DNA from 3 places in the Afipia sp. GW821-FHT04G03 genome. Region 2 is predicted to be linked to each of the others. Evidence: predicted binding sites of a transcription regulator. Region 2 holds the regulator's gene; each other region holds the start of a gene.

Evidence for each region. The regulator PhoB, encoded in region 2, activates phosphate uptake and scavenging genes when phosphate is short. The targets are predictions, from matches to a motif close to TGTCATNNANCTGTCAT.
Region 1: the regulator PhoB is predicted to act here: its motif matches at 2,478-2,494, upstream of phnC (phosphonate ABC transporter ATP-binding protein).
Region 3: the regulator PhoB is predicted to act here: its motif matches at 2,724-2,740, upstream of AC07UB_RS01325 (RNA degradosome polyphosphate kinase).

What each region holds. Positions count from the first base shown of each region.
Region 1 is NZ_JBWKSV010000001.1:1,954,299-1,959,105, forward strand. It holds gene phnE (phosphonate ABC transporter, permease protein PhnE) at 1-464, opposite strand, end outside; gene phnD (phosphonate ABC transporter substrate-binding protein) at 545-1,483, opposite strand; gene phnC (phosphonate ABC transporter ATP-binding protein) at 1,551-2,366, opposite strand; gene AC07UB_RS09270 (alpha-D-ribose 1-methylphosphonate 5-triphosphate diphosphatase) at 2,570-3,760, shown strand; gene AC07UB_RS09275 (DUF1045 domain-containing protein) at 3,771-4,484, shown strand.
Region 2 is NZ_JBWKSV010000001.1:775,778-780,584, forward strand. It holds gene pqqB (pyrroloquinoline quinone biosynthesis protein PqqB) at 1-680, opposite strand, end outside; gene pqqA (pyrroloquinoline quinone precursor peptide PqqA) at 830-910, opposite strand; gene phoB (phosphate regulon transcriptional regulator PhoB) at 1,060-1,761, opposite strand; gene phoU (phosphate signaling complex protein PhoU) at 1,792-2,508, opposite strand; gene pstB (phosphate ABC transporter ATP-binding protein PstB) at 2,535-3,362, opposite strand; gene pstA (phosphate ABC transporter permease PstA) at 3,359-4,204, opposite strand; gene pstC (phosphate ABC transporter permease subunit PstC) at 4,266-4,807, opposite strand, start outside.
Region 3 is NZ_JBWKSV010000001.1:250,629-255,435, reverse strand. It holds gene ppx (exopolyphosphatase) at 1-447, opposite strand, end outside; gene AC07UB_RS01325 (RNA degradosome polyphosphate kinase) at 467-2,653, opposite strand; gene AC07UB_RS01320 (P-loop NTPase family protein) at 2,781-3,464, opposite strand; gene AC07UB_RS01315 (CDP-alcohol phosphatidyltransferase family protein) at 3,520-4,065, opposite strand; gene purM (phosphoribosylformylglycinamidine cyclo-ligase) at 4,237-4,807, shown strand, end outside.

The sequences.
Region 1 (4,807 bases), 1.2 Mb from region 2:
AAGATCAGCGCAAATACGATATCGGGAACTGTGCGACAGAATTCCATGAAGCGCTTGACGACAAAGCGCAGCCACGCGGACGGCGCAGTGTTTTCGGCCGCGAGGAAGTTCAGCCCGAAAGCAAGAACGGCACCGATCATGGTCCCGACATAGCTGATCAGCACAGTCTCACCCAGCAGGGAGAGCCACTGCCGCCAGCCCCAGAACCACTCGGTCATATTGCTCCACACCCGCACGCCACTATCAAGCCTGAAGATGCGATCAAAATAACTGAGGAAATTCCCGATCTTGCCGACGAACGTGCCGAGGTTAACCTCGGCACCCTTTGCGGCGAGGAGCAGCGCCGCAAAGCACACGGCCGTAGCCAGCATCGTGCGTAGCCGCTTTTTCGCGACTGCCTTGCGATAAGCATCGTTCAATGCCGCGAGCTGCTGGGTGGGCAGGAGCGAAATGGCAGCGGGCATCGCGACGTCACTTTCGACGGTTCAGGCCGACAGAAGGGAGCCGGATCGCCAGGATCCTGCTCCCTGAGGTTGTGCGACGCTCAGGACGCCTTCTTCTTGCGAAGCGCATCGACAAACTTGATCAGGTCGATCGTGGCGTCCCAATCCTTCGTCGTTGCAGCATGGAAACCTTGTTTCTGCCCATCGGACAGTTTCTCGAACGCAGCCTTGTCCTTGGCCGGCGCGTCCATAAACGCCTTGACGATCGCAGCCTTGAGGTCTTCCGGAAGCTCGGAGAGGTAGGCATAGGGACCGTTGATAATGGGGGCAGACTTGTGAACAATGCGGAAGTCCTCCTTCTTCAGGGCCGCGCCATTCGCGCCTTTCAACATGCCCTTGTGCAGCATCTGCACCAGAGTGGAGTCGTTATCGTTGGTCCACTGATTGGCGGCGACGTCGACCGTACCCTGTGTCAGCGCCATCATCGCGTTCTCATGGCTGCCGGTGAACACCACCTTGCTGAAGTAAGCGTCGGCGTCAGCAATACCAAGCTTGTCGAGTTCGAAGCGCGGAACATTGTTGCCCGAGGTCGAATTCGGATCGACAAGGCCCAGATTCTTGCCCTTCAGATCATCGATATTCTTGTAAGGGCTGCTGGCCTTGACGAAAAAAACCGAGTAGTAGCCGGTGGATCCATCGATATTAATGTCATTGGCGAAGGCATCTGTCTTCACCCCCGTCATCCGCGCTCGCGCGAACGAGGCAGAGCCATAGCTGGCGACGTGGATGTTGCCCGCACGCTGGCCTTCAATCACGGCGGCATAGTCGTTGGCGATACGCAAGTTGACCTTGACGCCGATTTCCTTCGACAGGTAGGCGACGAATGGCGCCCAGCGCTCGGTGACGCCAGAGGCATTTTCCGCCGGGATGATGGCGAAGGTCAATTCCGGATATTTTGTCTTGTAATCCTGGGCCGACGCAACTGAGGTGGCGAACGCCAGCGCTGCGGCGCCGAGTATAATGGTGCGACGATTGATCATGATGACCTCGGGGTTTTGGTTTGGGGTTGACGCTTGCGAAGTACGTGACGCGCACAGCAATGCCATGTCAGGCGGCAGCAACCGCGCTGTAGGCCGGAACGCTGACCGGCGCTGGGACGTGACCGGGTATGGCTCCCATAACTTCATCGGCCTCTAGATCATATAGTTCGCGAGCGCTCCGGTCGGTCAGCGCGGCTGGCACACCATCGAATACGACACGACCGGCTGACATGCCTATCAACCGGTCACAATAGCTGCGCGCCAGATCAAGTGAATGCAGGTTGCATATCACGGTGATGCCGAAATGCTTATTGATCCGCAGGAGTGCATCCATAACGAGGCGGGTGTTGCGCGGATCCAGCGAAGCAATCGGCTCGTCTGCAAGGATGATGTCAGGCTGCTGTACCAGCGCACGGGCAATTGCGACACGCTGTTGCTGCCCACCGGACAATTGATCGGCACGCTGCGCGGCCAGTGACGCCATGTCGAACTGCTCCAACGCAGACATCGCCAGCGCACGGTCCTCCTCCGGCCACACCTGCATCAGGGAGCGCCATTGCGGAATTTCAGACAGGCGCCCCATCAGGACATTGGTGAGCACGTCAAGGCGCCCGACAAGATTAAACTGCTGGAAAATCATCGCCGAGCGCGCACGCCACTGCCTGAGCTTGCGACCCCGTAGCGCGGTGATATCAGTGCCATCACACAAGATGCGCCCCGAACTAGGCTCGGCCAGGCGATTGATCATACGCAGTATGGTCGACTTGCCGGCACCCGAGCGGCCGATGATGCCGACAAAGGCGCCAGGCTCGATCGCAAATGATGCCTTATCAACGGCCGCCTTTGCGCCAAACCGGCACGTCAGCCCCTCAACCACCAGCATAAAGCGCTCCAATGACAATGTGTGTTGTCACCCGTAACGCCACCGGTTGACAGTGATGTGACACGACCGCGCATATCCCCGGCGTCCGCCGGTTTTAGACGATAAGTGGAATGTCATCTCACAGTCGTGACGTTGTCATTATTGATGAAGATGACGATGCACGTCGGATATCCCCCTCCGTCTTTCGAACAAAGAGCCCTGCCATGATCGACATCTTCATCGACAGCGGACGTAGCCTTTTCGGCGACGAAGTCATCGAGACATCGATGCAAATCAGTGGCGGAAAGATCGCAATGATCGGCGCAGACCCCACGCCCGGCGCGCTCGTCCTCAACGCCCGCGATCTGCTGGTACTGCCAGGCATCGTCGACCTTCACGGCGACGCGTTCGAACGTCAGCTGATGCCGCGCCCTGGCGTCGATTTCCCGGTTGACGTCGCACTGATCGACAGCGATCGGCAGGCAATCGCCAATGGTATCACCACGGTGTTCCACGGCACCACATGGTCATGGGAGCCTGGCCTGCGCGGCGCCCAGAACGCACGAAAATTGCTTGACGCCATCGAGACGCAGCGGCCGCACATGGCCGCCGATACCCGCTTCCATCTGCGCCAGGAGATCTACAATCTCGACGCAGAAGAAGAGATCCTGCAATGGCTTGCGGAAGGCCGCATCGACCTTCTGGCCTTTAACAACCACATCGAGACCAGCCTGCACAATCCGGCGAAGCCGGAAAAACGCGCCCGAATGGCTGAGCGCACCGGGTTGACGGACGAAGCCTTCGACCAACTGGTTCAGCGCACCATCTCGCGCGCCGATGAAGTTCCCGGCTCAATCGAGCGCCTCGCCCTTGCTGCGCGAGTAGCGGGCGTGCCGACCCTGTCTCACGACGACGAAACGCCGGCGATGCGCGCCGACTTCCGCAAGCTCGGCGTCTCCATCGCAGAGTTTCCTATCAACGAAGAGACCGCCATTGCCGCCGCCGCGGCCGGCGACTTCATCGTGTTCGGTGCACCAAATGTCGTACGCGGCGGCAGCCACACCGGCTGGACAAAGGCGTCCGACATGATCGCTAAGGGCCTGTGCCAGGTGCTGGCCTCTGACTATTACTATCCGGCGCAGTTGCTGGCTGCGTTCCGTCTTGTCACCGACGGCATCCTGCCACTGCCAGCGGCTTGGGCGCTCATCTCGTCGGCTCCGGCCAAAGCGGCCGGTCTAACGGATCGCGGCGTGCTGGCCACAGGCTGCCGTGCAGATGTGCTTCTGGTCGATAGCAGAACAGTGCTGCGCCCGCGGATCGTGGCCGTCGTCGCCAACGGCAAACTAGTGCACCTGACAGAGGCCAGCCGACTGCTGCAGCCAACTCTGCCACGCAGAATGATTGCGGCCGCTTGACTGGTCTGTATTGTCGGACATCATGACGCTCTTCCCCCGTTACGCCATCTATTACGCACCGGACGCCGATAGTGAATTACATCGCTTCGGCGCCGAACTGCTGGGCTATGATGCCTTTAGCGGCGAAGCTCGACCGTTTCCGGCGGATGTACTCTCCCATGCGCCGGACTGGGCCGCACTGACGAGCGATCCGCGCAAGTACGGCTTTCACGCCACGTTGAAGGCGCCGTTTGCGCTCGCAGCCGGGAAAATCGAGGACGATCTTTTCGCGAGCTACATGGTTTTCGCCGCGATACCGCGCACGCTTCCCGTTATCACACCCGCCGTTCGTGCGATCGGCGGTTTCGTCGCCATAGTGCCTGACTCCCCGTCGGCACCACTCGGCCTGCTTGCGCAGGAATGCGTCGAAGCCTTCGAAAGCCTTCGTGCGCCTATGACGCCGGAGGACCGCGCCCGGCGCAACCCAGAGTCGCTCACCGAGCGCCAGATCGAGCAGCTCGATCGGTTCGGATATCCGTATGTCGGCGACGACTTCCGCTTTCACATGACGCTGACGGGCAGATTGCCGGACGAGCGCCGCGGGCAGGTTCTCGAAATGCTCAATGACCGGTTCGCTGCGCTCGCGCTCGAAACATTGCCGATTAACCGCATCGCACTGTTCCGCCAGAACGATGCAGCTTCGCGTTTCACCAACATCCGGCAAGACGCGTTGGCTGCTTTTTGACTCTAGAAGTTAACCGGGAGGATCCCATTCATGGGCTCCTCGCCCACTTCCTGAAAAACAGAATCTATACTGGCGAGACCGGTCATGGGGCAAATGTATCCGGGCGAGCTTGCGGCCAAGTACAAGGCCCCCCGCAGCTAGTCGGCAACTGGCACCTCCCTATACTCGGCCGCCCCTTCACGGAGATACCAACCTCGCCACCGACAACGACATTGGACGCTATTCGAAGGGAGAGGGCAGCAGACCGGCTGACCTGACCGGGCTTTTTTGGACCAAGCTTTGTGAGAAAGTGAGCTTGGAAAGGAGCTTTGGTTATGCCGAAG
Region 2 (4,807 bases):
GTACCGTCAAAGAAAACCAGAGACGCGCCGCGAAGGCGCTGCCTGAGATCGGGGGTGAGCGCCGCGCAGGCTGCGAGAAAGTAGAGATGTTCCCCGCTTGCCTTGTCAGTGATCCGCAATCCGAGCGTATCCCCCGCCTCATCGCCGTCGATAGGAAAGGCTGCCCCTTCCAGATACCAGGCGCGCTTGCCCGGCGCGGCAAAGGGAAGAATTTCGAGACCAGACGGTGAGCCGTCAGGAAGCTTCGGTTCGAACGGTTTATCGAATTCGACAGCCTCGCGCCGCACGCGCGTCTCATCGAGCACGTTGAAGATGCTGTTCGACTTGAGAATGGAGAGCACACGTGGGTGCGCGTAGATCGAAAAAGGCGAGCCCTCGCGCATCGACAACAATCCGGCGACGGCATCAACCTCACCATTGGTCAGGATGACGCCTGCGACAGGACTGTGGCGCAGATGACCGGCCTTGGGATGAAGCTGCGGCGTCGAAATCAATTGCTGACGCAAGTCAGGCGAGGCGTTGACCAGAAACCAGTGCTCACCGTCGGCGCTGACCGCAATCGATGTCTGAGTCGACTGCAATTCCGGATGCGAGCTGCGCGCCAGGCGGCAGACATCGCAGTTACAATTCCACTGGGGTACGCCCCCGCCCGCCGCAGCCCCGAGAACGACGACGCGCATGAGGGAGCTCCGTCCTCGATTCGATCTCATAAGGGGCAGCGCCGCAGACACAAGAAAACCCGGCCTCGCGCCGGAAAGCCTTCACATATGAAGGAATTCCTAGCGCAAACCGGACCGCTTAGCCGCGAGCCTGATAACGAGAATGCCGCTTACTTGCGCGCCGCGCAGGCGTACATGTTGATTTCCATGCCGACCGGCACTTCGACAATCTTGGGGGTCTTCCAGGCCATTTGCGGTCTCCTTGCCCATTGCATGACGGACTTCGTGCCATCATCACCATCGAAGCTACCACGGAGTTCGATTTTGGCGCCACGAAACTTGGATGCCGCCCGCCACAAAAATGTGACTTCGCTGCAATGCGAAAGAACCGGAACCAAACTCACTCGGCCTTGGCGAAACGATCATCGAGAGCGTAGCCCGCGCCGCGGACGGTGCGGATAGGGTCCGACTCGCGGCCCAGGTTCAGCAGCTTCCTCAGCCGACCGATGTGTACGTCAACCGTGCGCTCGTCGATGTAGATGTCGCGTCCCCATACGCCATCAAGCAGCTGTTCCCGGCTAAACACGCGGCCTGGGTGCTCAAGAAAGAACTCCAGCAGGCGATATTCGGTAGGGCCGAGATCGATCGGCCGGCCCGAACGCGCAACGCGACGCCGGTCGCGGTCCAATTCGATGTCGCCGAACGCCAGAACCGTCGCAAGGCGTTCGGGACTTGCACGCCGCAATAGGCCTTTGACCCGCGCCAGCAGCTCGGGAACCGAGAACGGCTTGACGATGTAATCGTCTGCGCCGGTCGCAAGTCCCCTCACCCGCTCGCTTTCCTCGCCGCGCGCGGTCAACATGATGATCGGAATCTGCTTGGTCTCCTGCCGCGCGCGCAGGCGGCGGCAAAGCTCGATTCCCGACAGGCCGGGAAGCATCCAGTCAAGCACGATCAGATCTGGGATATGCTCCTTAAGCCGCGTATCGGCGTCATCGCCGCGGGCCACGGTCTCGACGTCGTAACCCTCGGCGTCCAGATTGTAACGAAGCAGCGTCGTCAACGCCTCTTCGTCTTCGACCACAAGAATGCGGGCGCTCATGAGCGGTCCTTCAATTCATCATCCTGCAAGTTAGCTGCCTGACGCGGCCGTTGCAAAGTTCGTCATGTCGCCCTTCGGGCGCTGATCGAGCATCTGCTGGCCTTCGATCATATAGAAAACCGTCTCGGCAATGTTGGTCGCGTGATCGCCGATACGCTCGATGTTCTTGGCGCAGAACATCAGGTGAATACAGAACCCGATGTTTCGCGGATCTTCCATCATGTAGGTCAGAAGCTCGCGGAACAGCGAGGTGCAGATCGCGTCGACCTCCTCGTCGCCCTTCCAGACCGTCATCGCAGCCGGCAGATCGTGTGCCGCATAGGCGTCGAGCACTGATTTCACCTGTGACTGCACGAGATCGGTCATGTGCTCCAGGCCGCGGATCAGCTTCAAAGGGTGAAAATCGCTGTCCAACGCCGAAACACGCTTGCCGATATTCTTCGAGAGATCCCCGATCCGTTCGAGGTCAGTCGCAACACGCAAGGAACCGACGATCTCGCGCAGATCGACCGCCATCGGCTGGCGGCGCGCGATGGTCAGCACGGCACGCTCCTCGATCAGATGCTGCAGTTTGTCGATCTCGACGTCGGCGGCGACGACGCGCTTGCCCAGCGCAACGTCGCGCCGGATCAGCGCATCGACAGAATCGACGATCTGTCGCTCAGCCAGGCCACCCATCTCGGCGACAAGCCGGTTGAGTTCCTGAAGGTCTTCGTCGAACGCCTTGGCGGTATGATCTGAACCCATGATTTGTCTCTCCCGCGAAATGCGCGTCAGCCGAAACGGCCAGTGATGTAATCCTGCGTCCGCCGATCTGTCGGCGACGTAAAGATCTTGTTGGTATCGTCGAATTCAACCAGTTCGCCGAGATACATGAACGCGGTCTTGTCCGACACACGCGCCGCCTGCTGCATATTATGCGTCACAATGGCGATTGTGTAATCTTCCTTGAGCTCCTGGATCAGTTCCTCAACCTTGGCGGTGGAGATCGGATCGAGCGCCGAGCAAGGCTCGTCAAACAGAATCACTTCCGGACGGACGGCGACCGTCCGTGCGATGCACAGGCGTTGCTGCTGACCACCCGACAGGCTGAGGCCGCTCGCATTTAGCTTGTCCTTGACCTCGTTCCAGAGCGCACCGCCCTTCAACGCGGCTTCGACACGACCGTCCATTTCGGATTTGGAGATTTTCTCGTACAGGCGAATCCCGAACGCGATGTTTTCGTAAATGGTCATCGGGAACGGCGTCGGCTTCTGGAACACCATTCCGATCCGCGCGCGCAGCAGGTTGAGATCGAGCTTCGGATCGAGAATGTTGGTCGTATCCAGCATGAGCTGGCCTGTCGCGCGCTGGCCCGGATAAAGATCGTACATCCGGTTGAATATCCGCAACAGGGTCGACTTGCCGCAGCCCGATGGACCGATGAACGCAGTGACGCGGTTCTCGCCAAGGGCAATGTTGATGTTCTTCAAGGCGTGGTGCTCGCCGTAATAGAAATTCAGATCGCGCGCCGTCACCTTGGGCCGCGCGTCCAGCTGGCCGGCCAATCCCGGCGCGTGCCCACGAGGAAGGTCTACGCTGACAGAAAGCTGCTCGCTCATTTCGATGTCCTCTCGGCGCCAAGGATGCGCGCGCCAATGTTAAGGGCAAGTACGGTCAAGGTGATAAGCAAAGCCCCGCTCCATGCGAGCTGTTTCCAATACTCATAAGGGCTTTGGACGAAGTTGTTGATGGTCACGGGCAAGTTGGCCATCGTCTTGGTGAGATCGAGACTGAAGAACTGATTGCTGAGTGCGGTAAACAACAGCGGCGCGGTTTCGCCGGCGACGCGTGCGGTCGCGAGCAGAACGCCGGTGATGAGACCCGAACGTGCGGCCCGATAAGCGATGCGCTTGATAACGAGCGAGCGCGGCAAGCCCAGCGCGGACGCGGCTTCACGCAGTGGATTGGGAACAAGGCCAAGCATGTCCTCAGTAGTACGCACCACGACGGGGATAACGATCACGGCCAGCGCCAGCGTACCTGCCAAAGCCGAGAAGCCGCCCATCGGAATGACGATCGCGCCGTATACGAACAGACCGATAATGATCGACGGCGCGCTCAGCAGAATGTCGTTGATGAAACGGATCACCGAGGTCAGCCGGTCGTGCTTGCCGTATTCGGCGAGATAGGTACCGGCAAACAGCCCGATTGGCGCACCGATGCCGACGCCGAGGACGGTCATGATGATCGAGCCGACAATGGCGTTGAGCAATCCACCTTCGGTCGATCCCGGCGGCGGCGTGTTCTCGGTAAAGATCTGAAGATTCAGACCCGCGAGACCATTGTAGAACAACGTGAACAGGATCAGCGCGAGCCAGGTGACGCCGAAAAGAGCGGCCCCAAGGCAAAGAAATCGCACCACGATGTCGGAGCGGCGGCGGGAGGCATAAATCGGGTTCATGACATCACCTGAAGAGGCATGATCTTGTCGGAAAACCGGTGTCCACTTTTCCGGATCATGCCTAGTTTCCCGCCTTCTTTTCGAGACGCATCAGCATCAGCCGGGCTGCTGCCAGCACGAAGAACGTCAACACGAACAGCAACAGGCCGAGCAGAATGAGGCCCGACTGATGGAGTCCGTCGCTTTCGGCGAATTCGCTGGCAATGGCCGCCGAGATTGTCGTGCCGGGCGCAAACACCGATGAAGATATGCGGAACGAGTTTCCGATAATGAAGGTCACCGCCATCGTCTCGCCTAGCGCGCGACCGAGCGCCAGCATGATGCCGCCGATCACACCGACCCGCGTATACGGGATGACGACGTTGCGGACCACTTCCCACGTCGTGCAGCCGACGCCGTAGGCCGCTTCTTTCAACACGGGCGGCACTGTCTTGAACACGTCGACCGAAATCGACGTGATGAACGGTAGCACCATGATTGCCAGGATCAACGCAGCGTTGAAAAGGCTCAAATAGGACGGCGGACCCGCGAAAATCGTGCCTAGGACCGGAACACCTTCAAAGATCCGGATCATGAAAGGCTGGAACGTGTTCGCCAGAAACG
Region 3 (4,807 bases), 530 kb from region 2:
GTCGCCAACAATACCATTGGGCTTGTAGACGCCCGACCCCACACCGAGCGCGGACAGTTTCGCCTCGCGCGCGCCGGACAGAATTTCGATGCTGCATCCACAGATGCGCTCGGCCCTGGCGATAAAGTCCGGACCGTTGGTCGCATCACGGCAGGCCGCGGTCGCGATCGCATGGACCTCGCCGACCTTCATGATCTTGCACAGGGCCTTGAAACGCTTCAGCGCAGCCAGCGCCTTTTCGACCGCGTCGGCCGCCAGCAATCCGGTGGACTGCACCTCGCGGCCGAGACCGCACAACGTCTTCTCGTTGAACACGGGCGCAAGGTTGCGCGTCTTGTCTTCGTAGACAACAAGACGAACCGAGTTCGACCCGATGTCGATGACAGCCACCGTCCGGGACGGTTTGCGAACTGTGCGATGAGACTCGCGACTGGATGCCGGGGCCACGGATTCGGTCTTCGCGCCGCTAACGCTCCGAACGGCGCGTAAGGCGACGTGGCGAAGATTCTTTGAGCGATTTTCCACGGCCTGACAGACTCGGGTTCGTCATGAAGTAGTTGTGCACGTTGAAGGGCTCTTCGCCCTTCGCGGCCTTCATACGTGTTGACGACCCATCCGGCAACAATCGCCAGCTCTGTTCATTGTCTTTCAGGTTCGCGACCATGATTTGTTCGAGAACCTGCTGATGTACCGTCGGATTTTGCAACGGACACAGCACCTCGACCCGGCGGTCCAGATTGCGCGGCATCATGTCAGCGGAGGAGATATACACAGCCGCCTTCGCGCTCGGCAGGCCGTGGCCCATGCCGAAGCAATAGACTCGTCCGTGTTCCAGGAACCGGCCGATGATCGATTTGACCCGGATGTTCTCCGACAAGCCCGGCACACCGGGCCGCAGGCAGCAGATTCCACGAATGATCAGATCGATCGAGACCCCGGCCTGCGAGGCTTCGTACAGCGCGTCGATGATCTCCGGATCGACCAGCGAATTCATCTTCAGCCAGATCGCACCCGGCTTGCCATGGCGCGCATGGTTGCTCTCGCCGTGGATGTGCTCGATCATCCGCTTGCGCAGCGTCAGCGGCGACACGCCCATCTTCTCGATGTCGCGCGGCTCGGCATAGCCGGTGATGTAGTTGAAGACGCGTGCGGCGTCGCGCGCGATCACAGGGTCCGAGGTGAAGTACGACAGGTCCGTGTAGATGCGCGCGGTAACGGGATGGTAGTTGCCGGTGCCGGCGTGAACGTAGGTCGTGAGCCCGGCGCCTTCCCGGCGCACCACCAGCGACAGCTTGGCGTGGGTTTTCAGTTCGAGGAATCCATAGACCACCTGCACGCCCGCGCGTTCAAGATCGCGCGCCCAGCGGATGTTGGCCTCTTCGTCGAAACGCGCTTTCAGTTCGACCAGCGCCGTCACCGACTTGCCCGCCTCCGCCGCCTCGGCGAGCGTCCGCACGATCGGTGAATCGCGCGAGGTGCGATACAGCGTCTGCTTGATGGCGACGACATCGGGATCGCGCGCCGCCTGTTGCAGGAACTGCACCACGACGTCGAACGATTCATACGGGTGATGGACGACCAGATCCTTCTGCCGGATCGCCGCGAAGATGTCGCCGCCGTGATCGCGTACGCGCTCGGGATGGCGCGGCACATAAGGCGTGAACTCGAGATCGGGGCGGTCGAGCCGCGTCAGTTGCGACAGTTCGTTCATGGCCAGCACGCCGTCGACAAGAAGCACGTCGTCGTCAGGCACTGACAGGGCGCGCTGCACGAATGCGCGCAGTTCGTCAGGCATATGGGCTTCGATCTCAAGACGGATCACCGACCCGCGGCGGCGGCGTTTCAGCGCCGACTCGAACAGGCGAACCAGATCCTCGGCCTCTTCCTCGATTTCCAGTTCGGAGTCGCGAATGATGCGGAACGCGCCCTGCCCCTTGACGGTGTAGCCCGGGAACAGCCGCCCGATGAACAGTCCGGTGGCCTGCTCCAGCGTGATGAGGCGGACCGAGCCATCCTTGCCGGCAGGCAAACGGATGAAGCGGTCGATCTTGCCCGGCATGCGGATCAGCGCATTCATCGCCTTGCCGTCGGACACCCGCGCCAGATGCAGCGCGATGGTGAAGCCGAGGCTCGGGATGAACGGGAACGGATGCGCGGGATCGATCGCCAGCGGCGTCAGCAGCGGAAAGATATTGTGGAGGAAGTGATCTTCGATCCAGGCCGTCTCGGTCTTGCTGACATCCTTGCCGTCGACGAGGACGATGCCCACTCCGGACAGGATGTTGCGCAGGTCGCGCCAGATCTCCTGCTGGTCACTGGCCAGCTTCGAGACCGTTTCGTTGATCTTCGCGAGCTGTTCGGTGGGCGTCGAGCCGTCCGGGCTGCGCTCGTTGATGCCCTCACGGACCTGAGCCTTGAGACCCGCAACGCGGACCATGAAGAACTCGTCAAGGTTGTTGGCGGAAATAGACAGGAACCGGACCCGCTCCAGCGCCGGGTGGTTGAGGTTGACCGACTCTTCAAGCACGCGGCGATTGAAGTGAAGCCACGAAAGCTCGCGGTTGATGAAGCGATCGGAACTTGACCCAATTGATGCCGGAACCGTAATTTCTTCGGTTTCTTCTTTTCTAACAATAGCTTGCGCGGAATCCATAAAGCGAGACCTTATTCACATCAACAGCCCGTAATGTGGACGGTTTCCACGGAGACAATGTGCCAGCGTCATGACAGTTCGATGACATGATGGGCCAGGACAGGTTAATGACCAAGTCCCTGCGCGATCAGGCCGCAGTGTCCTTGAGGATTTCCGCAGCCAGCGCCCGCGTCACCGGCCGGCGCTGCCGCAGCGCCTCGCTGTCCAGCAATTCGACCGCGTGCCGCGCCGCAGCGAAAGAACGCTCGATCCGGGTTGCGAGGTAGCTCACGATGCTGTCGTCCACGCTCATCTGGCGGTCGGTGCAGAATTTGACGATCAGCGCCCGAAACAACTGGTCGTCCGGCGGCGTCAGCGTCACCACCGACACCGCGCGCAGACGCGAGCGCAGGTCGCGCAGGTCCACCGGGAACAAGGACGGCAACGTCCGTCCCGTCAGCAGGACATAGGCCTCGTCTTCGCGTGCGAGATTCAATAAATGAAACAGCGCGCGCTCATCGAACGACGCCGGGTCAAGATCATCGACGACCAGCGCGCCGGTGGCGAGTTCGTCCGGCACGTTGTCTGGCGTCAGCGTATGCGCTGCGACCGAGCGCGCGCCTGCCTCCGCCGCCCAGATCGATGCGAGATGACTTTTGCCGCAGCCCTCTGGGCCGACCAGCATCATGACGCGGTTCGGCCAGTCCGGCCACGCATCGATCAGCGCCAGCGCCTGCGCGTTGGCGGAGCCTTCCATGAAGTTGTCGCGCGTCAGGCTTTCCGCGTGCGGCAACGCAAAGGCCAACTGACGGGGGCGAACGCGCGCTACCAAGCAAGACTCCTGACCGAACCACCCGGTCTACGCAACATGCTGCTTTTGAAGTGTATCACGGTATCGGCGCGGTCGCGCTCATGTGCCGTGCCCATTCCACGAGATAGAAGGACACCGAAAGCAGCGTCAAGACCGTCACGCAACCCGCCAGAATGATCTCGTAGGGCGACGCATTGAACTGGAAGCCGAGCGAGGCCAGCACCAGCGCTGCGAACGACACCTGCGCCACGGTGTTGAGCTTGGACACCATCAGTGGCTTCATCGGAACCGGATTGTCGAGAATCCACGAGACAATCACGGCGCCCACGATCATGAAATCGCGCGACACCACCAGGATGACAAGCCAGCGCGGGATATCGCCGGAGATTCCGAGCGTGACATAGATCGAGACCAGCAGCGCCTTGTCGGCGACGGGATCGAGCAGCGCCCCGATCTCGGTGGTCATGTTGAACCGCTTGGCCAGAAAGCCGTCGATGGCGTCGCTGACCCCCGCCACCACAAAGATGACGAAGGCGATGGTCATCTGGTTCGACGCGATGGCCCAGACGATGACCGGCACCAGCAGGATGCGGCCCAAAGTAATGATGTTCGGCAGATTCACGCGACTTTTCCCGGCTCCCCATTGTTGTAGCGGCCCGGTGCGACCTTGCCTAGGACACGGGACTGCGGCCCAGTGCCCGAACGTTCTACATAGCTATGCACAGCCGCCCCGCCAGCCATTGCGCCAGCGCAAAATCCGACGTAACCACCGGCATACTCTCGGAAACTTGGCATGACCGATCAAAAATCCGGCCTGACCTATTCGTCCGCCGGCGTCGATATCGACGCCGGAAACCGTCTGGTGGACCTCATCAAGCCGCTGGTGCGCGCCACCGCGCGGGCGGGCGCCGACGCTGAAATCGGCGGATTCGGCGGCCTGTTCGACCTCAAGGCCGCGGGCTTCAAGGATCCCGTTCTGGTCGCCGCCACCGACGGCGTCGGCACCAAGGTCAAGATTGCCATCGAGACCGGAATCCACGGCGGCATCGGCATCGACCTCGTGGCGATGTCGGTCAACGATCTCGTGGTCCAGGGCGCGGAACCGCTGTTCTTTCTGGATTACTTTGCCTGCGGCAAGCTCGACCCCGAGGCCACCGCCTCGATCGTGGCCGGCGTCGCGGAAGGCTGCCGCGAATCCGGCTGCGCGCTGATCGGCGGCGAGACTGCCGAAATGCCCGGCCTCTACAAGGACGGCGACTATGACCTCGCGGGCTTCGCGGTAGGCGCAGCCGAGCGCGGCACACTGCTGCCGCACAAGGACATCGGCCCGGGCGACGCGGTGATTGGCCTCGCCTCCTCGGGCG